Regions from separate parts of the Vibrio agarivorans genome, predicted to be linked through region 3. Evidence: riboswitches for the same ligand, from Rfam matches in the RefSeq annotation. Region 3 holds a riboswitch; each other region holds the start of a gene.

Region 1 (10,733 bases), 2.0 Mb from region 3:
TAAGCAAGTCCCACAAGACGTATTTGAGTATCGCCACCTTATCGAAGAGCCTGCGCTTGATTGGATCATTGACAATGTACCAGCGCAAGGCCGCATTGCGATCGACCCACGTATGCATAACGCCAATTGGCTTGAGACAGCACAAGCGAAACTGAGCAAAAAACACCAGGTGGTATTGATTGATAGCAACCCAATCGACCTACTTTGGAGCGATCGCCCTGCACCGCTGCTGTCTGATGTACGTCTAATGCCAAGCCAATCCGTTGGTGTCGATAGCGCCACAAAGCGCAGCAACATCGCAAAGATTGTTGAAAAAGCAGATGCTGATGCTGCCGTGATTACCGCGCTTGACTCTATTGCTTGGTTGCTGAACATTCGTGGTCTCGATGTGTCACGCTTACCAGTGCTGCTCTCTCACGCGATATTGCACAAAACAGGTCAGGTAGAGTTTTTTATTGATCCAGCAAGACTGCCGAGCGATTTTGGCCAGCACGTAGGCAAAAGCGTTGATGTATTCGCACCAGAACAACTCCAAGCTAGACTTGAGCTTCTCACTGACCAAGCTGTGATTGTAGACCCTGCAACTTCAAATGCATGGATTAAGTTAGTTCTGCAAAATTGTGGCGCTAAGGTAATTGCGCAAGCTGATCCTTGCTTGCTGACTAAGGCACTTAAGAACGAGGTTGAAATTGCTGGAATGAAAGCCTGTCACGTTCGTGATGGTGTCGCGATGGTGAAGTTCCTATCGTGGTTAGACAACAATGTTGCGCAAGGCAATCTGTTCGATGAAGCGCAACTCGCTGATCAGTTGGAGGCATTCCGTCGTCTTGATCCTACTCTGATTGACTTGAGCTTTGATACCATTTCAGCAGCAGGCGGTAATGCCGCTATGTGCCACTACAACCATGAGAACCAGCCACAGCCAGGTCAACTAACAATGGACTCACTCTACTTAGTCGACTCAGGTGGTCAGTACCTCGACGGCACAACTGACATCACTCGTACGATTGCGATTGGTACGCCAAGTGAGGAGATGAAGCGTCAGTTTACTCTCGCACTAAAGGGCCATATCGGTATCGCACGCGCAAGATTCCCTGCTGGCACTCGTGGCTATCAGCTTGATACTCTCGCTCGCCAACATCTTTGGGCGGAAGGGTTTGATTATGACCACGGTACAGGCCATGGAGTCGGCCACTTCTTGAGTGTGCATGAAGGGCCACAAAGCATTTCCAAACGACAAATTGACGTAGCATTAGACAAAGGTATGGTGTTGTCGAATGAACCTGGCTACTACCGTGCAGATGCCTTTGGTATTCGCATAGAGAACCTTGAGTTGGTTGTAGAGCAGCCAACACAAGGTGACTTCCCAGTGCTAACGTTTGAGTCACTAACACGCTGTCCAATTGATGTACGTAACATCGACGTCAATCTGCTGACTAAGCCTGAGCTTGCATGGCTCAACCAATACCATACTAAAGTGTGGGAAGATCTCAATTCACTGGTTGAAGGAGACGTACGCGAATGGTTGCAGCAAGCGACTCAGCCGCTACACCATAGTAAATCGTAACGACGAATAACCGATACCCAATATAGAAAAAGCGCCTCGAGGATAACTTCGAGGCGCTTTTTATTATGTTTGTGTTTCCAAGCTCATGTAGTGTTTCACGTGAAACACTACATGATTAATAGCAAGTTGTTGTTACTACTATCCAGAATAGGCTGAATGCCAATCACGCCACACTGGGGCAAAACCCTTCGCTTCAATCGCGTGCTCTACCTGCTCTGCACTGCGCTCATCACTGATTTCAAACTGCTCAAGTTCAATATCATCCATAGCATAACCGCCAGGTTGTGTCTTGGACGCTGCCGACATAGTCGTGATACCCAAGGGCAACACTGCATCGCGAAACGCCTGAGACTCTCGAGTTGAAAGTGATAATTCAACCTCTGGATTAAGCAGACGGTAAGCACAAATCAATTGCACTAATTGTTTGTCATTCATTACCGACTTTGGCTGCAATCCACCTTCACATGGGCGTAACCGTGGAAAGGAGATCGAATATCGCGTCTGCCAATAGGTTCTTTCTAGATAGTCTAAGTGTGCTGCAACATAGAAGCAGTCAGTACGCCACTCTTCTAGCCCAATCAACGCACCAATACCGATCTTATCGATACCTGCCTGTGCTAAACGGTCGGGCGTTTCTAAGCGGTAATTGAAGTCTTGCTTCTTACCACGTAGATGATGCTGAGCGTACGTTGAAGGGTGATACGTTTCTTGGTACACCATCACCGCATCTAGGCCGAGTGTTTTTAGCTCAGCGTATTGCTCTTGTTCAAGTGGCTGAACTTCCATAGCGAGATAGTTAAACTGCTGCTTGATAACTGGGACCATCTGCCTGAAATAGTTCATGCCGACTTTGGTTTCATGCTCACCCGTCACTAACAACACACTATCAAACTTCATCTTTTTAATAGCAGCTAACTCGGCTTCAATTTCCTGCTGGTTAAGCGTACGCCTTTTGATTCGATTCTCCATAGAGAAACCGCAATATGTACAGGCATTAGCGCAAAGGTTTGATAGATACAATGGAATATACAACGACATCGTATTGCCAAAACGCTTGCGAGTTAGTGCGTATGACTGCTGAGCCATCTGCTCCAGATAAGGTTCTGCAGCGGGGGAAATCAACGCTTTGAAGTCCTCAAGGTCACGCTTGGATTTACCCAATGCCCTTTTGACATCCGCTGCTGTTTTGCTCATTATTGATAACGAAATGTCATCCCAGTCGAGTTGATTAAAGCGCTGTAAAAAGCTCATGCCGTGTCCTTATCGATTACAATTCATCAAGGAATGATGTCAGAGGGCTTGATGCAACCGCATGTGATACTTGCCCTGCTAGTCCAGCTTCATAAGCACTGCGCCCAGCCTCAACCGCTTGTTTAAACGCACGAGCCATCGCGACTGGATTCGAGGATGCGGCAATCGCCGTGTTGACTAACACCGCATCTGCACCCATCTCCATTGCACGTGCTGCGTGAGACGGTGCCCCTATCCCTGCATCCACGACCACTGGTACATTGGCTTGGTCGATTATTATCTCGAGAAAGTCATGCGAAGCAATGCCCTTGTTCGAACCGATAGGCGCACCAAGTGGCATTACCGCAGCGCAGCCCACTTCTTCAAGTCGCTTGCACAAGACAGGGTCGGCGTGACAATACGGGAGTACAACAAAGCCATCACGCACCAACTGCTCAGCGGCGGCAAGTGTCTCGATTGGGTCTGGCATTAGATATTTAGGGTCGGGATGAATTTCTAACTTGAGCCAATTTGTGCCGAGCGCTTCACGTGCCAAATGAGCAGCGAAGATAGCATCTTTGGCATTCTTCGCACCCGAAGTATTCGGCAGTAAGTTAACGCCACACTCCACCAACGGCTTAAGAATATCGTCTTGTGTATCGTTAACATCAACACGTTTTAGCGCCATGGTCGCAAGTTCACTTGCAGACTCTTTAATAGCTTGAGCCATTAATTGGCTATTAGCGAACTTGCCTGTTCCGGTAAACAGGCGAGATGAAAAGGTTTTATCGGCAATCGTAAGCATGGTTTATCCCCCAGCAATCGCTTGAAATAGTGAAATGGCGTCACCCTCATTGAGGTGAGTCGACGGCCATTTATCACGTGAAATTACATGGTTATTGATCGAAAAGACGCAGCCCATACTTGGCAGCGAGAACTGAGTAATTATGTCTTCTAAGCTCGACTTCGCTTCTACTTGATGGGCTTGGTCGTTAATCATTATGGTTATCGTATTCATCATTTTTAGAAGTAACTATTGATTTGGATTCTCTGACTGACTGCCGCGATCGCTACATACATGGCAGGTGCTATCCACTGAAGTAGATAGGGCTTGCCAAGTTAAGCTGAGGCCATCAAACAGGTGAAGTGTATTTGTCTTTAACACTAGCGATTGCAGCGCCAAATATTGGATCGCCGCTAGCGCTTGATAGTTGCCCATCGTGCCAACCACTGGACCGACTACCCCACTGTCTGAGCATTTCCCAGCCTGAGGCAGTTCATCAAATGGGTAGATACAGCGATAGCAGCCTTGGTCTTTGTGATGCTTAAAATCAAACATACAAAACTGACCTTGCCACCCAATAGCCGATGCAAAGATGAGTGCAGTAGATTGATTGAAGCAGACTCGGTTAATCAGCTGCCTCGATTCGATGTTATCCGTGCAATCGAGTACCGTGTCCGCAAGCATGACTTCAAGGCTTAGCTGCGCTTCATCTAGGCGTTTGTTGATTGTGCGAATCTGACAACTGGCATTAAGCAAACGCAACTGATGAGCCATCGCATCAGCTTTACCGTGTCCGACTTGTTCTTCACGATAGACAACCTGACGCTGTAGATTGCTCGAATCTACAGCGTCATCATCAACAAGTACGACACGGCCGACACCAGCGGCGGCCAAATAGAGCGCAGCTGCTGAGCCTAAGCCCCCACAACCAACAATAAGTACATGGCTGCTTCGTAGCTTGTTCTGCCCTGCTTCTCCAATGTTTGGCAGCGCAATCTGACGTTGGTAACGGATAAACTCTTTATCAGACAGCATCGGTGAATACCTTGCGCTCATGCTTATCACCGTCACGATTTTCGGACTGCATTAGTGCATCAAACGCTTTTTTCACTTGCAGTGGCTCATCAGCAAGCGTGATTGCTCTGACAACCGCGAGGCTCGAAACACCACACTCCCAGACCTGTTGAGCATTGCTCAAGTCGATACCGCCGATCGCTACCGTTGGATAACCTAACTGGTCTTGCGCATAGGGTATCGAATCAATCAATTTCTGATAATGAGCCAAACGTACTAAGCCCTGTGGTTTGGAAGGCATCTGCTTGGTTGTCGTTGGAAAGATATGGCCTAACGCGATATAGCTAGGGTTAATCTGAACAATACGCAGCAGCTCATAATAACCATGCGTCGATAATCCTAGGCAAATACCCGCCTTAGCGAGTTGGCTAAGATTCGACTCTTCAATATCCTCTTGCCCAAGATGCACACCATACGCACCATGCTTAATCGCTAACTGCCAATAATCATTAATAAACACCTGAGCGTCGTATTGACGTCCAACTTCAATGCTTCGTTGGATCTGCTGCTCTAGATCCGGAGTGCTCGCATCTTTGATTCTTAACTGCGTTGTTTTGACTCCCATCTCCAATAGGCGCTCAATCCAGTCAGCGCTATCGACAACTGGATATAGCCCTATTGCTTCTTTATCCATAGCTGGAAACTGGGTTTGCTCAGCATTTGCCGCCCACCCAACACGAACACCTAACCTAGACTCTTCGAGAACGGGGGTTGGGAAATCACGAAAATCGTGCGCCCATGTTTCACGTGAAACATTCATCTGTGCACGCGCAAACGTAAGAGCATCTTCGAGCGGAAAATCTAAAGCCAGCAGTGTGACGACCCACGTGAAGTGATCGCTTGAGTCGCGGTTAGAGCGATCGGAGTAACGTATTACCCGAGTCTCACCTTGATGTTGCCAGACATCCATCAAGCTCCCTTCATCGATGACTGAGAGTAAGATACGATTTTCAGTACGCTCAAGTAGAGCAGCATCGGTTATGCAGAGCGTGGTTTGATAGGCAAATTCCAAGTCAACTTCACACCCACTGTCTTGTGGGTGCTGTAGGTTGTGCTTAAGGGTTAGCGTTTTTGTATCGGTTTGAATCTGGAAGCAAGGCGTTGGGCTTATGCCCAATTCAATGGCATCAATCGCAAAGCCGTGCTGCTTTGCGACCGATAAACACTGCTGTAGCGATTCCGTTAATTCAATCTGCTGACGCGGTACGAGCAGTTGCATTATTTAGTCCTCTAACGTTGCCGCTGGATGATAAAGTTCAGAGCCAGTCTCTAGAAATTCTTGGGATTTTTGACGCATACCTTCAAGCGGGTTATCGAGCATCTTTATCTCAATCGCTTGGTCAGCAGCGACTTGCTCTGTGTCTTTTGCGTATTCGCGTACCTCTTGAGAGATCTTCATTGAGCAGAACTTTGGCCCACACATCGAACAGAAGTGTGCCACCTTACCCGACTCTTGGGGTAACGTTTCGTCATGGAAACAGCGAGCCGTATCAGGGTCAAGAGACAGATTAAACTGATCTTCCCAACGGAACTCAAAGCGAGCTTTTGACAGCGCATTGTCACGTACCTGAGCGCCAGGGTGGCCTTTTGCGAGATCGGCGGCGTGAGCAGCGAGCTTATAAGTAATAAGGCCTGTCTTAACATCATCTTTATTCGGTAAGCCTAAGTGCTCTTTCGGTGTGACATAACACAGCATCGCGCAGCCATACCAACCAATCATGGCCGCACCAATCCCTGAGGTAATGTGGTCGTAGCCGGGAGCGATATCGGTAGTCAGCGGACCTAACGTGTAAAATGGCGCTTCATGACAGTGTTTAAGCTGTTCATCCATGTTCTCTTTGATCATATGCATTGGCACGTGACCTGGGCCTTCGATAATGACCTGAACGTCATACTCCCAAGCCACTTTAGTCAGTTCACCAAGGGTGCGTAGCTCAGCAAACTGCGCTTCATCATTAGCATCAGCAATCGAACCCGGACGCAACCCATCTCCCAACGACAACGCAACATCGTACTTGGCACAAATCTCACAGATCTCGCGGAACTGGGTATAAAGGAAGCTCTCTTGGTGGTGAGCCAGACACCATTTAGCAATGATAGAGCCACCGCGAGATACAATGCCCGTCACACGCTTTGCAGTCATAGGCACATAACGCAGTAGCAGGCCGGCATGAATGGTAAAGTAATCTACCCCCTGCTCTGCTTGCTCAATCAGCGTGTCACGCATCACTTCCCAATTAAGGTTCTCAGCAACACCATTTACTTTCTCGAGCGCTTGATACATAGGCACAGTACCAATCGGCACTGGGCTATTACGCAGTATCCATTCACGCGTTTCATGAATGTTTCGTCCCGTTGAAAGGTCCATTACTGTATCTCCCCCCCAACGTGTCGACCACACTAGCTTCTCAACTTCCTCTTCAATAGATGAAGAAACTGAAGAGTTTCCGATGTTGGCGTTCACTTTGACGAGGAAGTTGCGACCGATGATCATCGGCTCTGACTCTGGGTGGTTTATATTGGAAGGGATAATCGCGCGGCCTTCTGCAACTTCTTGGCGAACGAACTCAGGGGTAATGTCTTGTGGAAGGTTCGCACCAAAATGCTGACCAGGATGCTGCTGAGTCAGCACTTGATCGCGATATTTTGCGCGCCCCATGTTCTCACGAATCGCGATGTATTCCATTTCTGGCGTTACAATACCTTTGCGCGCATAGTGCAACTGCGTGACACGTTGTCCCGCTTTCGCGCGGCGAATACGCGGCAAATTGCCGTAGCGCAGTTCATCTAAAGTATCATCTTCTAGACGCTGCTTGGTGTACACAGAGCTCACATCATCGAGTAACTCTGTATCAAGACGCTCTTCGATCCACGTTTCGCGTAGCTTTGGTAAGCCACTATAGAGGTCGATAGTATGCTCAGGGTCGGTGTAAACACCAGAAGTATCATAGACGCGAATCGCCTCATTGGGCTCATAAATAGGCTGCTCTTTAGTGCCACCTACGAGAGTATCTGCAAGCGCTATTTCGCGCATTGGGACACGGATATCGGGGCGTGAGCCCTCAACATATACCTTGCTTGAATTTGGGTATGGTTGGACAGATAAGGTATCAATAAACTGTTTGGCTTCCAGTCTCGCTTGTTTGCGATTCGACATAGCATTTTTCCTTTATAACTATAATTGGGATAAAAATGCTTGGCGGATAGATGCGACAAGAGGCGTCGAAAGAGGTTGAGCGGTTCTTCCGAGCTTAATAAAGGTTCATATAGAATAGTTGAACGCTTTCTCTTGTTCCCTTCGCTGGTATTAACCAGATCAGGTTCAACGGATCCCGAATGAACGGTCTCAGCCTTAAGGCACTCCGACAAGTATCAGCTCACTATGTTGCTGTGAGTGGTTCGATTATAGAAAAATGTTGGCGACAAACCAATCGGATCACTCAATATTGTTAGCTCTTTATCAAAATTTGAAAGCCAATCCAGGCCGCTGAAATACTTAGAAATACATTGAGCAGCACATTAAGACCCATCTTAAAGAAAGCGCCTTGCTGCATCAGCAGCACATTGTCCATAGAAAAAGTAGAGAACGTAGTCAGTGCCCCTAAGAAGCCTAACCCAATAATTTGACGCCATGGCTCAGTAGCGAGAAGTTCATTCTCAAAGGCAGCGATCAGGCAGCCCATCGCAAACGAACCGATGACATTGACGGTCAATGTGCCATAAGGGAAACCACGACCAAAAAGCTGTACACACAACTCAGAAACTAAATATCTTGAACAAGCACCAAAAGCACCACCGAGCGCGATGAAGCCCAAAATGGAAAACTGACCCATTTCCCCTCTCCCTTTTTTGCAAAAACTGCCGAAAATTTATGCTGATAAGTATACGTGTATACCAGCAAACGACAACAAAATGAGAAAGTTACAGGCGTCACTTATTCCAAGCTAACAACGCTTTACTGGTCAGCATGCACAAAAAAAGGTGCCCAATGGACACCTTTCTTAAAATCGAGGTTTGATGATTAACCTTCTAGCAAGTTATTGCCGTTAATAGCAATCTTGCGAGGTTTCATCGCTTCAGGGATCTCGCGCTCTAGATCAACGTGCAACAAGCCGTTTTCCATCGTCGCACCAACCACCTTGACATAATCTGCTAGTTGGAACTTACGCTCAAAGTCGCGCTCTGCAATACCTTGATAAACGTAGTTCTTACCCTCATCTGCTTTACGCTCACCTTTTACGATCAACATATTTTCTTTCTGTGTCAGATCGATTTGGTCATCGGCGAAGCCTGCTACTGCCATAGTAATGCGGTAGTGGTTTTCATCTTTTTGCTCGATGTTGTATGGAGGGTAACCGCCTGAAGTATTTTTCGCTGAGTTTGCTTCCATCATATTGAATAGACGATCGAAGCCAATTGCGTTGCGGTAAAGTGGAGTGAAATCTACAGTTCTCATAATGCTATCCTTTTAGTAAGCAATAGTCTTAGCGTTAATACTGATGATCAAAACTGTGGCTGATCATTTTGCTCGCTAAGAGATCTCTCGGCACTCCTCTTGGTCTCACCTCGGACGACTCTGGGACATGCTTACGGATCAAGTTTAAATTGTTTGCCACTTCCCTATCCTCTCGTGAGCAATAGTTCGTTGGCACTTTAAAGAGGGAAAACTTCTAGTCTCTAGCAAGTTCGTCCACCTCTTCATAAACAGATATAGGGACGAGTCAAAACGCTTTCAAGAGAATAAATACAAATAATTTATAACTGCATGATTTTATGTAGATTAAAAACTAAAAAACACCGCCGTTTTTAAGGGCGGTGTTTTAACTTGAGTCGTGATTGAGAGCGAGAATCTAGACGTCTAGGTTCGCTACTTTCAATGCATTTTCTTCAATAAAGTTACGACGTGGCTCAACTTGGTCACCCATAAGAGTCGTGAACAGTTGGTCAGCACCCACCGCATCTTCAATCGTTACCTGCATCATACGACGCGTTTCTGGATCCATTGTCGTTTCCCAAAGCTGATCTGGGTTCATCTCACCTAGACCTTTGTAGCGCTGTAGGCTTAGACCACGACGAGACTCTTTAATTAGCCAGTTTAGGGCTTCAACGAAGCTGTTTACTGCTAGAGTACGCTCACCACGCTTGATGTAAGCACCCTCTTCGATCAAACCATTTAGCGCTTCAGAAAGCTCAGCCAGCTTGCTGTATTCTTTAGAGTTGATAAAGTCTACTGAAAGTACATGCTCATGAACAACGCCATGAGTACGAACGATGATCTTAGGTAGATTTAGACCAAGCTCTGCATGCTGCTCAACCTCAAAGCTGTACTGGCTTGCACCCACTTCTTTGGCGTTTAGCTGCTCAACTAATGTCTTAGTCCAAGCTTCAACTTCAGCGGTATCGTGACACTGCTCTGCTGTTAAACGCGGCGTGTAAACAAGCTCATGCACTAACGGTTGTGGGTAGCGACGGCTCATGCGCTCCACCAGCTTCATGCCTTTGTTGTATTGCTTAACCAAAGACTCAAGAGCTTCACCGGCTAATGCTGGTGCTTCAGCGTTCACGTGCAGAGATGCGTTATCTAGCGCAAGTGCAACCTGGTATTGGTTCATTGCATCTTCGTCTTTGATATACTGCTCTTGCTTACCTTTCTTCACTTTGTAAAGCGGCGGCTGAGCGATGTACACGTAGCCACGCTCAATAAGCTCTGGCATTTGACGGTAGAAGAAGGTCAATAGTAGCGTACGAATGTGCGAACCATCGACATCGGCATCGGTCATGATGATGATGTTGTGGTAGCGTAGCTTGTCTGGGTTGTACTCGTCACGACCGATACCACAGCCAAGAGCTGTAATTAGGGTTGCAACCTCTTGTGAAGAGAGCATCTTATCGAAACGCGCTTTCTCAACGTTTAGGATTTTACCTTTCAGAGGAAGAATCGCTTGATTCTTACGGTTACGGCCTTGTTTTGCGGAGCCGCCTGCCGAGTCACCCTCCACTATGTAGAGTTCAGACAGTGCAGGGTCTTTTTCCTGACAGTCAGCAAGTTTGCCTGGCAGACCAGCGAGGTCTAGTGCG
Region 2 (10,733 bases), 2.3 Mb from region 3:
ATCCCGGTACTTATCACCAACCCTGGAGTGACTAAAATAATCGTGCCTACCAGTTCAAGTAAGCTTGCTCGACTATTTTTCATCTGCATACGCCAGCCTCGACTGGTCAACAATATACAAAAGCCCAGCAGTAAGGCCATCATGGCTGCCATCACGGCAACTTGAAGCGACGTCGCCAACGCTTGCCAAAAACGCCAATCACTAACAACGGACCAAAGTTGCGTATTCAAGCCACTCACAAAGACCATCACCAACGGAGGGATCACTAGCAATACACCACCAATGATCCAAAAGCTGTCCCATGCTTTTGACCACCAATGATCCTTACCAACAAAATTGTCTCTTGCCTTACTGCCAGACTCGACTGCCATTGGCTTTGAGAGCTTTTGGATCCCGATAGCTAATAAGCCACAAAGCAGCATTTGCCATAGGGCAAGCAATGCACCTGTCTGCAAGTCAAAATCAAATTTTATTGCCTGGTAGATCGCGAGTTCTATTGTGGTGGATTTTGGCCCTCCACCCAACGCCATAACGGTAGCAAAGCTAGTAAAGCAGAGCATAAATACCAACCCATATACATGCGGCAGTTGTTGACGAAGCCTCGGCCATTCAATCCATTTAAATTTGTACCAATGCCCCATCCCAAGATGTGCACACAGTCGGTGCTGCTCTTGAGGTATGCTTTCGAGAGATTGCAGCAGCAACCTCGCTGCATACGGCAGATTAAAAAACACATGCGCCAGTAAGATTCCGTTTAGGCCATAGATGGAAAAAGGCAGTGATAAGTCAAACAGCTCAAGCCCCTTCGCTAGCCAACCTCGATTACCGTATATCGCCAGCAAGCCAAAAACCCCGACCAACACAGGCAATACTAACGTTGTAGCAAATATCTTGATCAATAGATCTCGGCCTGGGAATTGACGGCGAGAGAGGGCGTGAGCGAGCGGAATCGCGAGCCCAACACTGAGTAAAGTCGATAAGCTCGCTTGATAGAAACTAAACTTAGTGACGTGTCGATAGTAGGGTTCATTCCAGATCTGTGCGATCTCTAAGGACGGAGCAAACGACACAAGAGCAGCCAGCGCTGAAATAACAAAGGCCGCGATAGCTATCGCGACCCATAAACCTATTTTAGGTACGTGATTCACAACTGGCCTTAGAAGGTCAGCGCATGCTGCCATTCACGGATCCAGCCTCGGCGTTTTTGTGCGACTTCGTCAGCGGAAAAACTCAGCGCATTCTCAGGTTGAGTTAATGTCGCAAAGCCCTGAGGTAAGGCAACGTTGGTCACTGGATACATCCAGTTACCCGTAGGCATCGCCGCCTGAAAATCTTCAGAGAGGACAAATTGCATAAACTGATCCGCCAGAGCTTGCTTGTCGGTCCCCTTCACTTTGGCAACTACCTCAACCTGAGTGTAATGGCCTTCAGCAAAATCAGCCGCAGCAAATCGCTCATCTTCTTCCGCAATCAAGTGATACGCTGGCGATGTGGTGTATGAGAGCACCATATCCGACTCACCCTCTAAAAACATCGAATACGCTTCAGACCAACCTTTGGTCACAGTCACCGTCTTCGTTGCGAGTTGCTGCCAAGCCTCAGTGGCTTTGTCGCCATAGACAGACTTCATCCACAACAGCAGCCCTTGCCCAGGTGTCGATGTTCTTGGGTCTTGGTATATCACCTTAATATCGTCACGCTCTTCCACCAGCTCTTTAAGGCTTTGGGGTGGGTTTTCTAACTTCTCTTTGTTGTAAACAAACGCAAAATAACCGTAATCAAACGGGATAAAAGTGTCATCTTCCCAACCACCAGGCAGGGTAATCGCCGAGGTATTGACCTTATGAGTATCCAATAGCCCCGTTTCACGCGCTTCTGTCATTAGGTTATTGTCCAACCCAAGAATGATATCCGCTTTGCTGTTGCTGCCCTCTAAGCGCAGGCGATTGAGAATAGAAACGCCATCATCAAGGGCGATAAAATTCAACTCACAATCACATTGAGACTCAAACGCCTGCTTGACCGCCGGCCCAGGACCCCAGTCAGAAGCAAAAGAGTCGTAGGTGTAAACTGTCAGTGTGTTGCTTGCTGCAAATGCAGAGCTTGAGATGAGCGCGAAAGCGCTGATTAAGTAAGAAGACGATGTCATCGTGTACATTCCTTGTCATCGCTGGGCAGGGCGACCTAAACAAGGTCTCTCAATGCCTACGCCAGCATTATCTGGTTCAGGTCGCTACGGGTATTTTCTCAGCTGACCTCACGCCAGCACCCCGTTGAGTGGCACAAATTGTAATGTTAATTAAAGGTAAACGCTAGCTGCGTTGATCGTAACCCCATCGAGGCACTAACCCCTGCTCTACACCTAGGTGATCTAAAATACGCGCCACCATAAAGTCAATCAGATCTTCGATGGTTTTCGGTTGATGATAAAACCCCGGCGCTGCGGGCATGATGGTGACACCCATTTGAGAAAGCTTGTGCATATTTTCTAGGTGTAAGGTCGAAAATGGCGTCTCTCTCACTACCAACAGCAGTTGTCCTCGCTCTTTAAGCACGACATCCGCTGCACGCTCAATCAAGTTGTCCGACATCCCATGGGCAATTGCAGCCACACTGCCGGCAGAGCAAGGACACACCACCATCTGCTTTGGTGCTGCAGAGCCAGATGCCACTGGAGAAAACCAATCCTCTTTACCGCATACGACTAACTTGTCTGCCTCACAGCCCAAATGCTCTACCAAGGCTTGATGTGCAGCGTCTGGCCCACTGGGTAGCTTTAGGCCATGCTCTGTGGCTAATACCACACGCGCAGCAGACGAAATGAGAAGATAGACTTGATAGTCCGCGGCAAGCAAGCACTCCAGCAGGCGCAACCCATAAGGTGCGCCTGACGCTCCAGTAAACGCCAGTGTGATTGCCTTGTTGTTCGCTACAGTTTGTGTGGTCACGCGCTATTTCTCTTTATGGTTTATTTGGTGGAGAGAGCTCGCAGGAGTTTGTCGTGAATACCTTCAAACCCTCCATTACTCATCACCAGAATATGGTCTCCAGGCTTTGCGCTGGCGACGATCTTCTCAACAAGGCGGTCGATGTTATCGTCAGTATCGCTCTGTTGAGCACACTGCTGCGCAACATCACTCACACACCAATCTATCGAATCAGGCTGATAAATAAACACGCTGTCTGCCGCAGACAATGACGCCGCCAAGGTTTCTTTGTGTACTCCGCGTTTCATCGTCGCGGAGCGAGGCTCTAAGACCGCAATGATCTTATCTTTGCCCACCTTGTTACGCAGGCCACCCAATGTCAGTTCAATGGCCGTTGGGTGATGAGCAAAATCATCATAGACCGTAATACCGTTGAACTCTCCTTTGAGCTCAAGCCTACGTTTCGTATTGATAAACTTCGCTAACGCTTCGCACGCATGCTGTGGAGAGACACCGACGTGACGTGCAGCGGCAATGGCCATGAGGGCATTATCGACATTGTGATCGCCCACTAGATCCCAATCAACCTGACCAACAACCTGCTCTTGATAACTCACCTCAAACTGGCTGCCATCTTTACGCAATTTTTTGGCGCTCCAGTCCCCTTGCTGGCCGGAAAATTCCGTTTCGCTCCAACAGCCTCGGTCAAGCACATCGGCAATCGCACTGTCACTCTTTGGTGACAGAATCCGACCATTGCCCGGTACTGTGCGTACCAAATGATGAAACTGACGCTTGATCGCTTCTAAATCATCAAAGATATCAGCATGATCAAACTCAAGGTTATTCATGATCAAAGTGCGAGGATGGTAATGAACAAACTTAGAGCGCTTATCAAAGAAGGCGCTATCATACTCGTCCGCTTCAACCACAAAGAACATGCTCTCACCCAAGCGAGCCGAAATGCCAAAGTTCCCTAACACACCTCCCACGAGGAATCCGGGTTGATAACCGCACTCCTCTAGAATCCAAGCCAGCATGCTTGACGTTGTCGTTTTGCCATGCGTGCCAGATACTGCAAGTACCCAGCGGTCATGCAAGAGAAACTCTTGTAGCCACTGAGGACCAGAGGTGTAACGAAAGTTACGGTTTAGAACATATTCAACACAGGGATTGCCGCGACTCATCGCATTGCCAATCACGACAAGGTCTGGGGCTGGCTCAAGTTGAGCAGGGTCATAACCTTGAATGATTTCGATACCATGCTCTTCAAGCATCGTACTCATTGGAGGGTAAACATTGGCATCAGAGCCCGTCACTTTATGGCCAAGTTGGCGAGCTAACATAGCCGCACCACCCATAAACGTACCGCAAATACCTAAGATGTGAATGTGCATAGTCGCCATCCCTGTCGATTAATCTAATTACAGCAATTATATCAGCTTGCTACAGGATGAGCATGATACGCGTTTATGGCGCAAAAGATTGAGATCCCGCCTCTATTTGCTCAGCGCAAACGTTCAAGCGCACAAAAAACGAACAAACACACCAAATAATCATACAAATAGCCAGTTTTGGTATTTTATTCAATTCTCGTAATAAATTTTAAACTCTAAGATTAAAGGTGAGCTTGATTCCCCATCAAGAGGCGACACGGCTCCTCCATCTCCCCCTAAAAATTAAGAGTTAAGGACCTAACATGTCAGGATTACGCACTTTAGGCGAATTCGTTGTCGAGAAACAGGCAGATTTTCCCCATGCCAGCGGCGACCTATCGTCTCTACTCGCGTCTATTCGTCTTGCTGCAAAGATCGTTAACCGTGAAATCAATAAAGCAGGCTTAGTTGATATCACTGGTGCAGTAGGCACAGAAAACGTTCAAGGCGAAGCTCAACAAAAGCTCGACCTATACGCAAATGAAAAGTTCAAGGCAGCACTGGAAGCTCGTGACCAAGTTTGTGGTGTCGCCAGTGAAGAAGAAGATGAAGCGGTAAGCTTTGATCGTGATAAAAACCAACATGCGAAATACGTGGTTTTGATGGATCCACTAGATGGGTCATCAAACATTGACGTTAACGTATCTGTGGGGACGATCTTCTCAATTTACCATCGCGTATCTCCTGTAGGTACACCACCAACTATGGAAGACTTCCTGCAACCAGGCCATAAGCAAGTGGCTGCGGGTTACGTTATCTACGGCTCGTCAACGATGCTAGTGTACACCACTGGTGCTGGTGTTAACGGCTTTACTTACGATCCTTCTCTTGGCACATTCTGTCTTTCTCACGAAAACATGATGATCCCTACCGAGGGTAAAATCTACTCGATCAACGAAGGCAACTACATTCGCTTCCCGAAAGGGGTTAAGAAGTACATTAAGTACTGCCAAGAGAATGTGCCTGAAGATGGCCGTCCTTACACGTCACGCTACATCGGCTCATTGGTATCAGACTTCCACCGCAACCTTTTACACGGTGGTATTTACATGTACCCAAGTACACAAAGCCATCCAAATGGTAAGCTGCGTCTGCTTTACGAGTGTAATCCGATGGCGTTCCTTGTTGAGCAAGCTGGCGGCACAGCTTCTGATGGTCAACAGCGTATTATGGATATCGATCCAAAAGAGCTGCATGAACGCGTTCCGTTCTTCTGTGGCTCAAAATCGATGGTTGATAAAGTCGAAGAGTTCATTAGTGAGTTTCCTGAAGACTAAGTACTACAACACTCAGTACTAATAGCAACAACCCAGAACTAATAGCAACAAGGGCACCTTATTCAAGGTGCCCTTTTGTTTTGCTTTTATTGAACACCTCAAAAACACATCTCTACACTAGCAGTTTGTCGCTCTAGCGAAATATCTTCTATAACTAGGAGTATGCATTCACACGCTATCACAATGATTCCTACCACAAAAAGGATATTTCTATGAGCTTAAATCACGTGCCTGCTGGCCTCTCCCTTCCTGATGATATCTACGTGATCATCGAGATTCCCGCTAACGCAGATCCAATAAAATATGAGGTAGATAAAGACTCCGGGGCGGTATTTGTCGACAGATTCATGTCTGCTCCCATGTTCTACCCATGTAATTATGGCTATGTGAACCACACGCTGTCGCTTGATGGAGACCCGGTTGACGTATTAGTACCCACTCCCTATCCATTGATGCCAGGATCAGTGATACGTTGTCGCCCTGTAGGCGTGTTAATGATGACAGATGAGTCCGGTGAAGATGCCAAAGTATTCGCCGTTCCTCACAGCAAAATATCTAAAGAGTACGATGACATTAAAGACGTCGATGACATTCCAGCGCTTCTCAAAGCGCAAATCACCCAGTTTTTTGAGCGTTACAAGGAACTAGAACCAGGGAAGTGGGTAAAAGTCGAAGGTTGGAAAGACGCCGCCACAGCAAAAGAGGAGATCATCTCCTCTTTTGAGCGAGCGAAAAAATAATCTAGTAGTAACTGCCGTGGGTGTTGGCGTTATAGCCCCACTCCGCGGCGGTCTGGCCTGAAACATATTTTTGATAGTATTTAGGGTCTTTGTAGTCACACACGCCCAAATAGGTAGCACCACTTAACCCCAACTCAAAGGCGCTCTGTTCACAATAAGCATCTCGTCCTTGCTCATAGCCATCGGTGTACGCTTGATAGAGATCAGCAGTAAACACTTGATTATTATCGAGCTCACCCATGCGCTCTTGAGTCAGCTTAACCCAGCCTTTCTGCCCGTGTTCAAGGCCGTACGCTTGCCAGTCTGCCGCAAGTGAGCTCGATGGGACTTCAAGTGACGAGCACCCACCAATAACGGCAGAGGCCAGCAGGGTCCACATAGAAAGTATTAATGGTTTCATCGTGATGTTCTCCTTGATATCAAGTACACAACCTTGCGAACAAATCTATGCACCCAACTCACACAGGTACGTTCTCACACAGGTACGTATGCCTCAACCGATAGTTCAAATCCTCTGAAACCAATCCCCTGAAGCGATTTCAACATCTAACTCAGCTGGCTGTTGATAAAGATAAATCCAAGCTAGACCAAAAGGAGTGCTAATGGTTTCGCGTCGGTATTCCACGGGCACATCTTCAAGGCGATCGAGTTGAGCTAGAGTGTCATCATTCACCCAGTAGACTTCACCTAGAATACTGCTATGACCCGCGATCACCGCAGGATATGCACCAAGATCGAACAGAGTGTACTCAGGAAGCGTCTCACACGTGCCCAAGCAATCACACTGTTCAAGGTAGTGATGGTTGCTCTCTCCCTTGCGTAACGTACCGTAAACAAAGACTAAATGCTGCATACTGCTATCCCTAATATCGTCAACCATGTCAACTCGATCCGAACTTCAACTATAGCAAAGTTTCATATTGAGCAAATCTAGTGCCATCACTTACAACCTGTCATCAATCAAACTCAAACTGATAAAGCACATCAACGGCACTGTCTAAGCCTGAAACCACCTCTATATAGAGATCCTGCATGATTCGATAACGAACGGTAAACTCACCCACAGAATCAAAGATACCTACACCATATTTGACTTGCAGGCCTGGTAATATATAACCACTGACCGTCACTTGAGAATCATCCCCTGTTCCGGCAGTATCTAACTGTAGATCTTGCACACCAAAGGCCTCACCAATCTCACCAACGACTTTACCACTTCGCGCTAAACTCAAGCCGATTAGGGTTGTGGTGATGGCATTACCACCTGACTCACCATCAATATCTTGGCCTCGCAGTAAGTACGACAATGCGTTCGCCTGCGGCATGGCTGGCTCTGAGAAAATCTCAACCACTGGCTCGTCAGCAGGACCAGTCACACGGATACCCGCTGTCACATCGTCTTGAGTATTGTCAGGGTTTCGTATTGCCGTGATCACTATGTATGGCTGATCGACCGGACCATTCATCAAGATCTTACCTTCGTCGATCAATAGATCTTGACCAAAAGAGCTGTAAGAGCCATCGACGATGTTCACCTCACCGTTGACCACAGGGCCTTTATCTCGTTGCGCCACATTGAGTGTGCCCACTAAGCTACCGGTAAGACCAAAGGCGGACAGGCGGAAATCATCACCAATATGGATGTTGACGTCTGTTTCTAGCGCAAAAGGAATATTGGTATCTTCCTCTACCGGCTCCAGGTTCTCATTGAGAATCACCTGATCACTTGAGACACTCACCGCAGACTCTGGCAGACTCTGCACATCAATTCGAGCCCAAGGTAGGTGAATATCACCGTGAACTTTCGCCTGCTTCGGCGACATTGAAATCGTCATGTCTGGTTCAACACGAACTTTTACCATCGGCGGAACTTCGACCATCAGCCCATCGGCAAACACCCGAATGTCACTGTGCCAATCCGCTAAGTCTTGCCAGCCTGCGTCACCCTCAACTTTCAAATCCCCTTCGGCAGTTTGAATTAAGGCATCAAGCGTTGCTTGATAACCAGCAAAGTTCAAATTGACCTCGCCTTGCTCAACCGCAACTGGCGAGATTTCACCATTAACCTTCATTTGGTTTATCTTAAAATAACCATTAGCTTTTGGCTGCATAAGGGGGCCTGAGAGCTTAACATCCGCCTCTATATTGGCATTGACCTCACTGTATGCCCCCACGATCGGAGAAAGAAAATCTAAGTTAAATGGCGTCAGTTTAATTTCACCATCAATGGTGCGATCTTCAGCAAGCACATCAGGGATCAAGACCTTACCGGAAATATCACCGTTGTTATCGATATCAATATTCCACTCGCCTTCTACGCGATTGTTAGCAAAGTGCGCTTTCAACATCGAAGCTTGCCACCCCACAACTAAAGGCTCATCAAGTTGCTGGGTCACACGACCTGGCGTCAACTCAACCAACGCTTTCACTTCCGGTACTTGGCCATTTGCCCAGCGAGCCTCAACGTCTGCATCGACAGCACCCTCGATTTGCGTCTCTTGTGGGATATATTGTTCCAGCTGCGCAAAATCGAACTGTTTTATCGACAGCGATACATCACCATTTTGCTCTGAGACTTCAATGTCTTTGTTTAAACAAAGTGAAGATGAAGACTGCGCCCAACAGTGAGCACTCACTTTAACCAACAACTGATTAATATCAGTATATAGGTTAACTGGCTGCTGGATGCGCCACGGGCCTTGCTCAGTCGTTACCTGAAATGTGTTTAGCGTGCCCTCCCAAGTGTTGGCTTGCTGACTAAAGTCCCCAACCAAAGCAAACACAACGTCGACTAATTCAGAGTCGAGATCGATATTCAGCTTGTGATCCGTCAGTGTGCCATCGAGATCCACCTTGAGAGAGGGGGCTTTAAACTCTTCATAACTCAGCTTACTCGCCTCAATATTCAATGCCACTTTAGGATCACTAGCGGGGAGCAAGCTACCCTTAATTGAAAGCGACTGTAATCCTGCTAGTTGCTGCCATTGAATCGAATTTGCGCTCAAATCGAGATTGAGCTCCGGCTGCTCTAACTTCCCTCTCAGCATAACTTTACCCTGCGCCGAACCTGTCACGTCTGGCACCGACTTAGCTAACTGCGGAAGGTTTAGATCAATATTCAGAGCCCATGTTTCATCCAAGTTACCATCAACCTGCAACTGATTTGGCCCATGCCCTAGTGACAAACCCGGTGTATCAAGTCGGTACTGCCCCTGTCCTGAGCGATCAGAGGCCTGAAGGCTACCTGCAAGATCGAGTGGGTAGTCGCGGATAATGCCCTGAATGTCCAAGGTAGGTAGGTCCACATACCAACCTCCTTTCTCAGTTAAACCACCCGTTGTCGCAAGTTGACCTGAGATACTGCCTTCTGCTTCTGGCCAGTGTAGCCCAGGTTGAATGGTGCTCATCTGCACATCAGCGCGCCAAGTGACTAAGTCTTCCCACTGACTTGCGACTTGCCCTTCAATGCTGCCGCCCAGTGTATCGATTCGGATGTGGTTAAGGTCAATGTCTGAAAGCGTCCCTTTACCGTCCAGAGAGACATCCAAATCAGGGATGCCATTGCCTTTTACGTTGCCTGATAGCTTCGCTTGATAGCTATCTAACGTACCACTGCCTTGCAAGTGAGTAACCACTACGCTGTAATCTGCCTTATCGACTAGCGGCCATTGGACATTAGAGTCTTTGATTTCAACGGTGAATGGCAGAGTTGGCTCTAAAGGCTTAACATTCCCAGTCAAAGCAATGTTGTTCACCCCTTGTGTTTCAAGGGCTAAATCTAGATTTGCGACACTGCCATCCAACTTGAGACTGATTTTTTCACCTTTTGCCAGCGCCAGCTTTGCCGTTGCATCGAGCTGAGCTGACAGTGGATAGCCATCTTTAAGCTGAGCATTGGCTGACAGCACCGCCTCAACCTCATCAATATCAACAGCAAGCTTCTCGATATTGACATCATGACCTTGCGCGTTTGCGGCCAATCTCAAGTGATGCAGCACAAAAGGACTATCACCGGACTTGAGCTCAAAGTGATTTATCTCGATCTGTTCGACGACCACCTCAAGCGGAATCCATACTTCAGGTAGCTCGATAGGCTGCACTGGCGATTCCACCTCGGTTGGTGCAGGTTCATCACTCTGTTCTGTCTCAGTAAGTGTGACCGACGAATTTTCCAGTAGGGTTTGCGTTAAGGTTGCGACATTGCCATTAAATGTTGCGCCTGATGTGAATTTCTGCCACTCAACCTGCGTTCCATAGAGATCCAAGCTTATGTTGGTAAGTGCTAACTTATTGAGTTCAATCGGTAGCGGTGTGGAGATCTCGGTGATTGGCTCAGAGGGCTCTGCTTCAGGC
Region 3 (10,733 bases):
CATCTAGTGCAGTGTCACTGCTGTCTAGTGCATCTACACCTTTGCTCTGTGCTTGTTCGCCCGCAAACGCAATGATTTCTGAAGCATTAGCACGAATAATCAGCTGATTCGCCAGCTTTGCGATCTCACGTGAGGTTTGCGTGCGCAACTGACTGGCACCACAGCCCACAGGGTCAAGCACAACAATCTTATTGTTTGCGTTCGCCTGCTCTACGGCATAAGTCATGCGCGGTGTCCATACACTGTCAAGCGTACCGATGTTGATCACCAAAGCCCCTGCGAACGACATCATTTCCGCCAGCTCTTGCTGTGAGTGTGCCATGATCGGTGACGCTCCAATCGCCAGCAAAGCGTTAGCGGTATTATTCATCACAACGTAATTAGTGATGTTCACTACCAGCGGTTTTTGCTCACGCACAGCGCTAAGCGCTTGGATAATCTGTTCTTTGTGCATTGTATTTCCTCTAAGCCTTTAGGGCATCCAGTCCTTGCTGCCAAAACGCCACTTCCATACGTGTCGCCGTTCTAAAAATATGGACCAAATTCTGACCACGTTGACTATTGATGTCGATTTCTGCCAGCAAACCGTTGAAGTACTCTTCACCTGCAGCCACACCCGTTTGGAATTCATCACCGCCATAGAGCTGAATCCAACTCGCGTAGGGGTTTCCATCAATAACCGTGCTTTCATCTTCACACAGCATCTTACCAATCACTGCATAACCAATAGAGCAAGGCGCAAGTGCCGCATACAAGTCCACCAGATCACCCGCCATGCCTGCGTCTAACACATAACGCGTGTAGGCAACGGTACCGAAATCTTCAGGTTCGTTTTCCAGATCGATTTCGCTCAGTCCCCACTGTTCACAGTAAGTCACATGGTGAGCAATCTCGGAATCCAATAAAGCATGAACACTTGGCAGGGCGCGACGCATATCAGCCAGCGTTTGCGCTTTGTACATCGCCAAGGCATACGCTCGCGCGTATTGCTTTAGGAATAAGAAATCTTGCTTTAAATAGTGAAGAAAACAGGGCTGTGCAAGCGTGCCCGCTGCCAACTGACGAACAAAGGCATGTTCAGTGTAAGCTTGCCAGTCATCACGGCACGCCTCTATCAAATCTTGAACTTTCATCATGACCTCTTAATCAAAACTTGGAACGTAAGTCGCCGCTTTCGGCAGGGATTTTATGATGCCCTTGTTGTACATAAACTCTGCATAATCATCGTAGCGCTTCAAATCAACCGCAGAAGGGCGCAGAGCAAATCGAGTCAAAGTGTCATTCCATGCACGCGCATTCAGCTCATTGTCTAGCGTGTCCGGTGAATAAGCGACAAACTCATTCCAAGACGCTTCTGGGTGATTAACAATATAGGTAGTTGCTTGCTCTAGTGCTTTAGCAAATGCCTTGAGCGCTTCTTTATCATGCTTGTTCGCATTCGCAACAAACACCAACTCATCATAGGTTGGTACGCCATGCTCTTCTGGGAAGAACGCTTTCGCTTTAAAGCCTTCTAACGCGAGTTGATTGGTTTCAAAGTTGCGTAGACCACCCCAAATCGCATCCACTTGACCGGAGGCCAGAGACGAAGAGAGTGCCCAACCTACGTTAATCGTTTCGACATCAGATAGCGTTAAGCCCTCTTTGCCGAGCATAGTGCCAATGGTGGCTTCCTCATTGCCAGAAATCGCAATACCAATCTTTTTGCCTTTCAGATCGGCGAGAGAATCATTTTTACCATTATCCAACACCATTAACGTGTTTAGTGGTGTGGCAATCAAAGTCGCTGCGCGGATCAAAGGTAAACCTGCTGCCACATCGGTGGTTAGGCTTGGCTGATAAGAGACGGCTAAATCAACTCGACCTGCGGCCACCAATTTTGCTGGTGTGCTTGGATCGGCTGGCTCTTGAATCGCAATCTCTAAACCTTGCTCTTTGAAGTAACCACGCTCATGCGCAATTACGATTGGGCCATGGTTTGGATTGACGAACCAATCCAACATCAAGGTCATTTTCTTTTCAGCAGCAGCCACATTGAGTGAAAAGGTGGTGGCTATCACTGCAGCGGCGGTAAGAAATGAAGTCTTTTTCATCTGTATTTCCTTTGAAGGTGATATCCCTACTGGTTTTCCCAGGGAATCCATTTTTTTAGTAATTTATCGGTAATGAAGTAAAGCGATATCGAGAGTAGCGCGAGTATAAACAGAGCAGCGAACATCTCATCAATGATCATCCGCGCATTGGCTTGCAACATCAGATAGCCAAGCCCTGCACTTGAACCTACCCATTCTCCTACTACGGCACCAATGGGTGCGACAACAACCGCAACACGAATACCGGATGCTAATGTAGGCAGTGCGGCGCGTAGTTGGATATGACGTAAACATTGCCACTTAGTCGCGCCCATGGTTTGAGCTAGATCGAGGTAGCCTCGTGGGGTATTTCGTAAACCGTCATAGCAGCACGTCGTGACTGGGAAGAAGATAATGATGGCAGCCATAACGACTTTTGAGGCAATACCATAGCCGAGCCACAGCATTAATATCGGCGCAATAGCAAACACAGGAATGGCCTGGCTCGCGATCAAAATCGGCAACAACCAACGCTTTAGCGGCTCAAACATCAACATTTGTAACGCGAACAGTAGCCCCATGCTCAAACCCAGCATCAGCCCCAATAAAATCTCCTGTGCCGTCACCCACGAGTGCCCCAAAAGCACATCATAGCGAGCAATGAGCCTATCCATAACATCAAGCGGAGCGGGCAATATAAAGCTTGGCAGCTCAAACACCACAACCACAGCTTGCCAAATCGCTAAGATGATCAAGGTGGTGATACATAATCGAATAACCGGGTGGTCAAGACGTTCTCGCACTGCTGTTTGAGAAACCAGTTGGTTGTACTGTGTGGTGTCAGTCATAATCTCGCTCCAACTGATCCAAAATAGACTGCTGTATTTGGGCACACTCAGTATCCAATTGACGTGGCGTTTGCGTCGCAGGAACCGCTAATTTTAGCGCGCTAGCGGGACTGCCTTGCAACACATACAGCTCATTCGCCAATCTCACAGCCTCTTGTGGATCATGGGTTATCAGCACGACTGTTTTGCCTTGCAATAGTTGAGCAGATAAGTTTTGTAGTTTGTAGCGAGTGACGGCATCTAAAGCGGAAAAGGGCTCATCCATCAACACTAGTGGCTTATCTTGCATCAATGTTCTAGCAAGAGCGACACGCTGGCGCATCCCTCCTGATAACTGACTTGGCATCGCTTGTGAATATTGCGCCAAGCCCACTTTTTCCAGCAATTGTATCGCAGCCTCACGACTTTGAGTGACTGTTACCTCCTTATGGCGATCAGAAAAACGTTGGCTTAGGCATACATTGTCGAGCACGCTTAACCAAGGCATCAGCAGATCTTGTTGAGCCATATAAGCGATACGATGCTCAAGGCCATGCCCATCACTCACTTGCAGCTTACCTGACACTGCGACCTTGTCCGATAACAAGCCCGCCAGATAACGAAGGAGTGTTGTTTTTCCGCAACCACTACGCCCTAGCAGCACCGTCCATTGGCCGGCGGTAATATTCAGCGTCAACTGCTCTAACGTGGCGGCATCAGCATCAAGGTACTGCAGGCGCAATCTCTCGAGACCGACACCTATAGCATTAGCGGACATCCGCATGACCTTGATAGAAATGATTCACTGGGCCATGACCTTGACCGACATTTAACTCATCAGCATGTACGATGGCTTGCGAGATATAACTTTTTCCTAGTTTGACCGCCGCTGTTAAGTCATTACCCTGCGCAAGATAAGAAGCAATGGCAGACGACAGTGTGCAACCTGTGCCATGCGTGTTACGGGTAGGGAAACGTTTTGCGCTGATCAGCTCGTCACTCTCTTGAGTGATCAACAGATCGTTACTGTTTTCATCTTTCTCTAAATGACCACCTTTCAGCAGAACAGCCTTAGCGCTAAGCGAACGAAGCTGCGCTTTCATCGCCCCCATCTCTGCTTGGGTTTGCGGAACCGATGTACCGATTAAAGCTGCGCCTTCAGGAAGGTTAGGTGTAATGATATCAGCAAGAGGAAGTAGCTCTTGTTTCAAGGTGCTGATGGCGGATTGCTCAAGCAATAAGTCGCCGCTTGTCGCGACCATCACAGGGTCAACCACTAAAAAGCGAGGTTGATACTGTCTAATTTTGTTGGCCACGACCTTGATAATATTGCTATCGGCCAACATACCCACTTTTACCGCAACGATGTTTAAGTCCGTGAATACCGCATCAAGTTGGCTTTCAACATGCTCCAATGGGATGGGCAAAATAGCAGAAACGCCCTGGGTGTTTTGCGAGGTAATTGCTGTGATCACCGAACAAGCATAACTACCTGTGGCAGAGATGGCTTTGATATCGGCTTGAATGCCTGCACCACCGCCGCTATCCGACCCTGCAATGGTAAGTACAATGGGAGTTTGAGAAGTGTTTACGTGCGTCATGATCGCTCCTAATGCGTGACGCAGAGGAACGGGCTTTAGTTGAGGCTAACATAGCCCTCATCAAGTTGACTGCCACTGTTTGACAGCCTTGCTAAAGCGCGATAGTTCCCTACGTCAGTGCTAACTGAATCAGGTTCAACGGGTCTCGAAATTCGATCTCAGCCATAAACTGGCCCCCCGACTATTGGCGTTATGATAGCAGTGAAATATCGTGCGATGCACCTGTTTTTAACGCTTATTGATTGTCTTTGAGAACTCAGTGAGCTTATTCCACTTCCTGTTAAGCTCCAGTCCCCGAGAAACTTTTCATTAAACCATGATTTCTTGTGCTGCTGGGAACCAAGACTGTGCCTTAATGGTGTCGAGTGGCTCATTAAATGACGCAATATAAGCGGCTTTCTCGCCCTCACCGAACGCACCTTTAACCACGATCATCTCACTCATGGCCTGTGCCTGGTCACTGATAAAACGACTAACCATATTTTGATTACCATCTTGATATTGCATATGGCGGCTTTGGTCTTTGATCAACGAAGAAAGGCAAGTCTGTAGGTCTTTGAGGGAACGGTTTGATTCAATGTGATAAGCATAACCATCGGCTATTTTTTGTCTTGCCCAATACTCTATTCCCTCGAGTTCGATAGGCTGACGAGTCAGAAATAGCCCCTGACTTTGATACAAGCAAGGCTCAATAACAACCGGAGTATGCTTAAATTCAGGTTGGCCCGATAGACTATCGGTGTATGGCGCAATAAGATTACACGGTTTGCTATTGTTGGCGGTTTGACCATTCCAATGAATCGGCACAAATAGCTCTGCCAATTGCTGCTGTGGTGAATACGTGACTTTCGCTAAGCACTCGCCGAAACGGTTGTGTAGGCGCGCAATAGACTGATCCTTTAAACCATACTTCGCCGCAGTATCAGGATGAACGAGTACATAAGGCTCTGGGGTGTGATCGCCTAATTGCGCAGCCAAGCCTGTGCGAGTCATGGTATGCCAGTGATCGCGAGTACGGCCACTATTCAACAATAGTGGATACTCACTATTGACCGTGCTCTGTGGTGGCTTATGACTAACAGGGACAAAGCGCGCCTTAGCATCAGCGGTGTAAAACTGACCATGGGTGAAAAAGCGTTGATTGACGACCTCCGTTTGGTGCTTGAGCACAGGCCATTGCTGTGGCTCTAACACGCTATACCCTTGATCATCTAACTGACTCAAGCCAATCAGAGAGAAATCTCGCTCTCCGTTCATGTTCCCTAACCCTGTCAGTGTCGCGTACTCTTTGAAAATTTCCCCTTCGTGCAGATAATCAAAGGCTTCACCAAATCCCATTTTTTGTGCGACCTGAGAGATAACCCACCAATCAGGCCTTGCGTCTCCGGGGCTTGGCATTACACGTCTTTGTCGCGACACTCGGCGTTCAGAGTTGGTCACTGTACCTGACTTTTCGCTCCAGCCCTGCACAGGTAATAACAAATCTGCCAGTGCCGTGGTTTCTGTCTGCTTGATGCAATCTGACACCACGACAAATGGGCAGTTTGCTAACGCTTGCTTGACCTTTTCTGAGTTCGGTAAACTCACCGCAGGATTGGTTGCCATTATCCACACGGCTTTGATTTTACCATCCGCCATGGCATCAAACATATCCACTGCCTTTAGACCTGGGCGATTGGCTAATAAAGGGGCTTGCCAGAACTCGCTCACCAACTGATGATGCTCTGGGTTATCAAGTTCCATGTGTGCACAGAGCATATTGGCCAGCGCCCCCACTTCGCGCCCCCCCCATCGCATTGGGCTGTCCGGTAACAGAAAATGGACCACAACCCGGCTTACCGATTTTTCCGGTTGCAAGGTGGCAATTGAGGATACTGTTGACCTTATCTGCACCGCTGGTTGATTGATTGACACCTTGCGAGTAGACCGTCACCACTTTGTTTGTCTGTGCAAATAGCTGGTAGAAAGCAGCAAGTTGCTCGCCACTTAGCCCCGTTTGACGCTCAATACGCTGCTCTTGTTGTGCTGATTCCAGCGCTTGTTCAAACTGTTGGGTATGCTTTTTGATAAAGGTTTGATCAACATGATTATGGCGATGAAGGTAATTTAGCAGCCCATTAAACAAGGCAACATCGGCTCCTGAGTCAATTGATAGATGCAGATCAGAGATCTCGTCAGAGTCAGTCTCGCGAGGGTCGATCACCACGACCTTCAATTGAGGATTAGCCTGCTTTGCCATGCGTAGACGTTGAAATAGAACTGGATGGCACCACGCTAGATTTGAACCCACCAATACCACCAGCTCCGCTTGCTCTAAATCCTCATAACAGACCGGAACCGTATCCGCTCCAAAGGCTCTTTTGTGGCCCACCACCGAAGAAGCCATACAAAGACGAGAGTTACTATCAATATTCGCTGTGCCCATAAACCCTTTGATCAATTTATTGGCGACATAGTAGTCCTCTGTGAGCAGCTGTCCAGAGACATAGAAGGCCACCGAGTCTGCACCATGTTGTTTTATGGTTTGGGCAAATTTCTCCGCTACCAATGAAGTCGCATCCGACCAGTCTAAACTTTGCTCACCGTGAGGCGTATTCAATGTTGGCGTCAGTAACCTTCCGTCTTGAATCACTGTCTCGCCGAGCGCGATCCCTTTTGTACAAAGTTTGCCATAATTAGAGGGGTGGCTTTTGTCTCCACGAACTTCAAGCTCTCCCGAGATTGTTGGGCGAGCCTCTACTCCGCAACCCACACCGCAATACGCACATGTCGTTTTTATCCAACCATCGTTCTGTTGAGTCACTACTATCACCCTAGTTATTCATTCCGTTGATTACCAATCACAAAGCAATATTCAATCCAACCGTAAAAAAATATAACTATTTGAATATTTATCCCTACAAAACAATAAGATAAAACAAAACTACCCCTAAAGTATTATATTGAATATTGTAATTTTATAACCAGCAAACAACTTACTTGCACCAGCTTGAACAGTTTTGCACCACAAAAGCCCAATTTATAGCAAATTTAGCCTTAAACACCCTGATAAACATGCTTACCTTCATGACACAAAAACCACCCAAACCATTGTTCAAAAAGAACTTTGCAACAAAGTAACAACAGTAATTTTACATCTGGCATTTAATTTGCCTCTAATCATTCAAGCAATAACCAATGACACGATAGGTGCTGGGCAGGAAGCAACATGACAAATACTCTATATCAATCCGGTCATATTACCCTCGTTGGTGCGGGGCCAGGCGATCCTGATCTCCTAACGATTAAGGCCATGAAGGCGATAGAAAACGCCGAGTGCATCATCTTTGACAACTTAGTCAGCCGTGAAATACGTCAACTATTTCCCCAAAGCGCGCAACAAATTTATGTTGGTAAAGCCAAGAATCATCACAGCTCAACACAAGATGAGATCAACCACACGTTGCTCAATTGCGCTCAACAGGGCTTGCGAGTTTGCCGTGTTAAAGGGGGTGACAGCTTTGTTTTTGGCCGAGGTGGAGAGGAGATGCTGTTTCTGGCTAAACACGGTATCAAGGTGAATGTTGTTCCTGGCATTACCGCCGCTTCTGGTTGCACTACGTATGCCAATATTCCACTCACACATCGTGGCCTCGCCCAAGGCTGTACTTTTATTACTGCCCATGCAGATAAAGACTTAAGCCTCAACTGGGATGCACTCGCGACACTCAATCAGACATTAGTGGTGTATATGGGGCTTTCAAAAACTCAATGGCTAAGTGACAAACTCTCTGCGTGTGGTATGTGCCCAAGCACGCCGGTCGCACTCATAGAAAAAGGTTGTACACCTGATCAGCGTATTGTGACTGGCACACTTGAAACTCTGACCCAATTAAAAGAGCAGCATGCCATTCAATCGCCTGCACTGATAGTCATTGGACGAGTGGTCAGTGTCTCGCAGCAAATGAGCTGGTTACAACAGCTTCAACAAACAGATAACAACGCACAGCCGATCAAGCTGTCAGCATAATTAACAGTTTCAATTTCACACGAATAAGTAAAGTTTAAGAGCAAAGGAATGAACTCATGACAAAACAAAGAATTGTGGTTGTCGGTAATGGCATGGTTGGCCATAAGTTTATCGACTCATTGATCGCCGCTGATCGAGATGACCTGGATATTATTACTTTTTCTGAAGAACCAAGACTCGCCTATGACCGAGTACAACTGACCTCTTATTTCACTGGAAAGACGGTAGAAGATCTGTCACTAACAGATGAGCTCTACTATCAAGAAAATGGTATTCATTATGTGGTGAATGAAAAGGTGACTGGGCTTGATACCGAGAATAAACAGGTGATCACCGCATCGGGTCGTGTGGAGCCGTACGATAAGTTAGTACTTGCTACCGGTTCATATCCCTTTGTTCCGCCAATCCCAGGCAATGATCAAGCTCATTGTCATGTCTATCGTACAATTGAAGACCTCGATGCCATTGAACTATCTAGCAAACAGAGCAAGTCGGGCGTTGTCGTCGGTGGCGGCCTACTCGGCCTAGAAGCGGCCAACGCCATTAAAAACCTTGGTTTAGAAACCCATGTCGTTGAGTTTGCGCCACGCCTCATGGCGGTGCAATTGGATGAGGGGGGCGGTGCCCTACTACGTCGTAAAATTGAAAGCCTTGGTGTGACTGTACATACCGAAAAAGCCACCACTGAAATCGTTGCAGGCGAAACATCACGTTATCGCATGAACTTTGCCGATGGCACCCACGTTGAAACCGATATGATCGTTTTCTCAGCCGGTATTCGACCACAAGATGAGCTCGCTAAAGAGACCCAAATCCAGTTAGGTGAGCGTGGCGGTATCGCAATCAATAACTTCTGCCAAACCAATATAGACGATGTGTATGCGATTGGTGAATGTGCGTTATGGGATAACAAGATATTTGGTCTTGTCGCCCCGGGTTACCAAATGGCGAAAGTCGCTGCGGGTCATATTATCGACTCTGAAAGCGAACACGCCTTCACTGGTGCAGATATGAGTACAAAACTCAAACTACTTGGGGTTGATGTGGCGAGTATTGGTGAGGTTCATGGTCAAACCGAAGGCGCTCAATCATACACCTATAACGACGAGATTGAGCAAGTCTACAAGCGCCTGATTATCTCTGCTGACGGCACCAAGATTGTCGGTGCTGTATTAGTTGGTGACGCTGAGGCCTATGGCACATTATTGCAGTACAAACAAAACGATATGCCGCTTCCGTCCAACCCTTCTGTTCTTATCTTACCGAACACTGCCGATGATAGCTCTGGTGCGATGGGAGTCGATGCGCTGCCTGATACGGCGGTCATCTGTTCATGTTTCGATGTCACTAAAGGCGATATCAAAGACGCTGTAGCAGCAGGCTGCACCACAATGTCGGCTTTAAAAGAGAGTACCAATGCCTCGACAGGCTGTGGGGGGTGTAGTGCTCTAGCAAAGCAAGTTCTAGATAGCGAATTGCTCAGCCTCGGTGTAGAAGTGAATAACGACCTGTGTGAACACTTTGCCTACACACGGCAAGAGCTGAGCGACATTGTGCGCATCAACAAAATCAAGACGTTCGATGAGTTGTTAACGCAATATGGTAAGGGCCTGGGTTGTACGGTCTGTAAGCCCGCTATTGGCTCAATCCTCGCGAGTTTTTGGAATGATTACATCCTTGAAAATGAGCATATGGAACTGCAAGACACCAACGATATCTATCTTGGTAACATGCAAAAAGACGGTACATACTCTGTTGTTCCGCGTATCGCGGGGGGGGAAATTACCCCAGATAAGCTAATTGTCTTGGGCGAGGTCGCAAAGGAGTTTGATCTCTATACCAAGATCACCGGCGGTCAGCGTGTTGACCTATTTGGTGCGCAACTCAATGATCTCCCTATCATCTGGAAAAAACTCGTCGATGCTGGCTTTGAAACCGGTCACGCATACGGCAAATCAGTTCGTACGGTCAAATCTTGTGTCGGCAGCACTTGGTGTCGCTATGGAGTCGATGACAGCGTAGGGTTCGCTATCGATATTGAAAACCGCTACAAGGGTCTGCGCTCCCCGCACAAACTTAAATTCGCCGTTTCTGGATGTACTCGCGAATGTGCCGAAGCGCAATCTAAAGACATCGGTATCATTGCTACAGATAACGGCTGGAATCTCTATGTGTGTGGTAACGGCGGCATGCGTCCTCGTCATGCTGATTTACTGGCAACAGA

The links. A riboswitch is a leader RNA that binds a small molecule or an ion and turns the genes downstream of it on or off. The one in region 3 is predicted to bind thiamine pyrophosphate.
Region 1: it holds a riboswitch for thiamine pyrophosphate, as region 3 does, so the genes downstream of both, thiC (phosphomethylpyrimidine synthase ThiC) here and thiD (bifunctional hydroxymethylpyrimidine kinase/phosphomethylpyrimidine kinase) in region 3, are expected to answer to the same signal.
Region 2: it holds a riboswitch for thiamine pyrophosphate, as region 3 does, so the genes downstream of both, thiB (thiamine ABC transporter substrate binding subunit) here and thiD (bifunctional hydroxymethylpyrimidine kinase/phosphomethylpyrimidine kinase) in region 3, are expected to answer to the same signal.

Annotation. Positions count from the first base shown of each region.
Region 1 covers NZ_JAUFQF010000004.1:944,669-955,401, reverse strand. The annotation lists gene QWZ05_RS12915 (aminopeptidase P family protein) at 1-1,567, shown strand, start outside; gene thiH (2-iminoacetate synthase ThiH) at 1,706-2,818, opposite strand; gene QWZ05_RS12905 (thiazole synthase) at 2,835-3,602, opposite strand; gene thiS (sulfur carrier protein ThiS) at 3,606-3,815, opposite strand; gene QWZ05_RS12895 (HesA/MoeB/ThiF family protein) at 3,831-4,616, opposite strand; gene QWZ05_RS12890 (thiamine phosphate synthase) at 4,606-5,874, opposite strand; gene thiC (phosphomethylpyrimidine synthase ThiC) at 5,878-7,812, opposite strand; TPP riboswitch at 7,932-8,030, opposite strand; gene crcB (fluoride efflux transporter CrcB) at 8,105-8,488, opposite strand; gene QWZ05_RS12875 (Hsp20 family protein) at 8,677-9,111, opposite strand; gene gyrB (DNA topoisomerase (ATP-hydrolyzing) subunit B) at 9,506-10,733, opposite strand, start outside.
Region 2 covers NZ_JAUFQF010000004.1:596,779-607,511, forward strand. The annotation lists gene thiP (thiamine/thiamine pyrophosphate ABC transporter permease ThiP) at 1-1,181, opposite strand, end outside; gene thiB (thiamine ABC transporter substrate binding subunit) at 1,157-2,149, opposite strand; TPP riboswitch at 2,186-2,283, opposite strand; gene QWZ05_RS11195 (flavin prenyltransferase UbiX) at 2,313-2,948, opposite strand; gene mpl (UDP-N-acetylmuramate:L-alanyl-gamma-D-glutamyl-meso-diaminopimelate ligase) at 2,969-4,324, opposite strand; gene fbp (class 1 fructose-bisphosphatase) at 4,627-5,640, shown strand; gene ppa (inorganic diphosphatase) at 5,853-6,380, shown strand; gene QWZ05_RS11215 (DUF2799 domain-containing protein) at 6,382-6,780, opposite strand; gene QWZ05_RS11220 (gamma-glutamylcyclotransferase family protein) at 6,886-7,233, opposite strand; gene tamB (autotransporter assembly complex protein TamB) at 7,337-10,733, opposite strand, start outside.
Region 3 covers NZ_JAUFQF010000004.1:2,900,930-2,911,662, forward strand. The annotation lists gene thiM (hydroxyethylthiazole kinase) at 1-454, opposite strand, end outside; gene tenA (thiaminase II) at 465-1,133, opposite strand; gene QWZ05_RS21815 (ABC transporter substrate-binding protein) at 1,143-2,093, opposite strand; gene QWZ05_RS21820 (ABC transporter permease) at 2,120-2,920, opposite strand; gene QWZ05_RS21825 (ABC transporter ATP-binding protein) at 2,913-3,677, opposite strand; gene thiD (bifunctional hydroxymethylpyrimidine kinase/phosphomethylpyrimidine kinase) at 3,667-4,500, opposite strand; TPP riboswitch at 4,590-4,690, opposite strand; partial or broken gene QWZ05_RS21835 (molybdopterin oxidoreductase family protein) at 4,810-7,303, opposite strand; gene cobA (uroporphyrinogen-III C-methyltransferase) at 7,709-8,509, shown strand; gene nirB (nitrite reductase large subunit NirB) at 8,566-10,733, shown strand, end outside.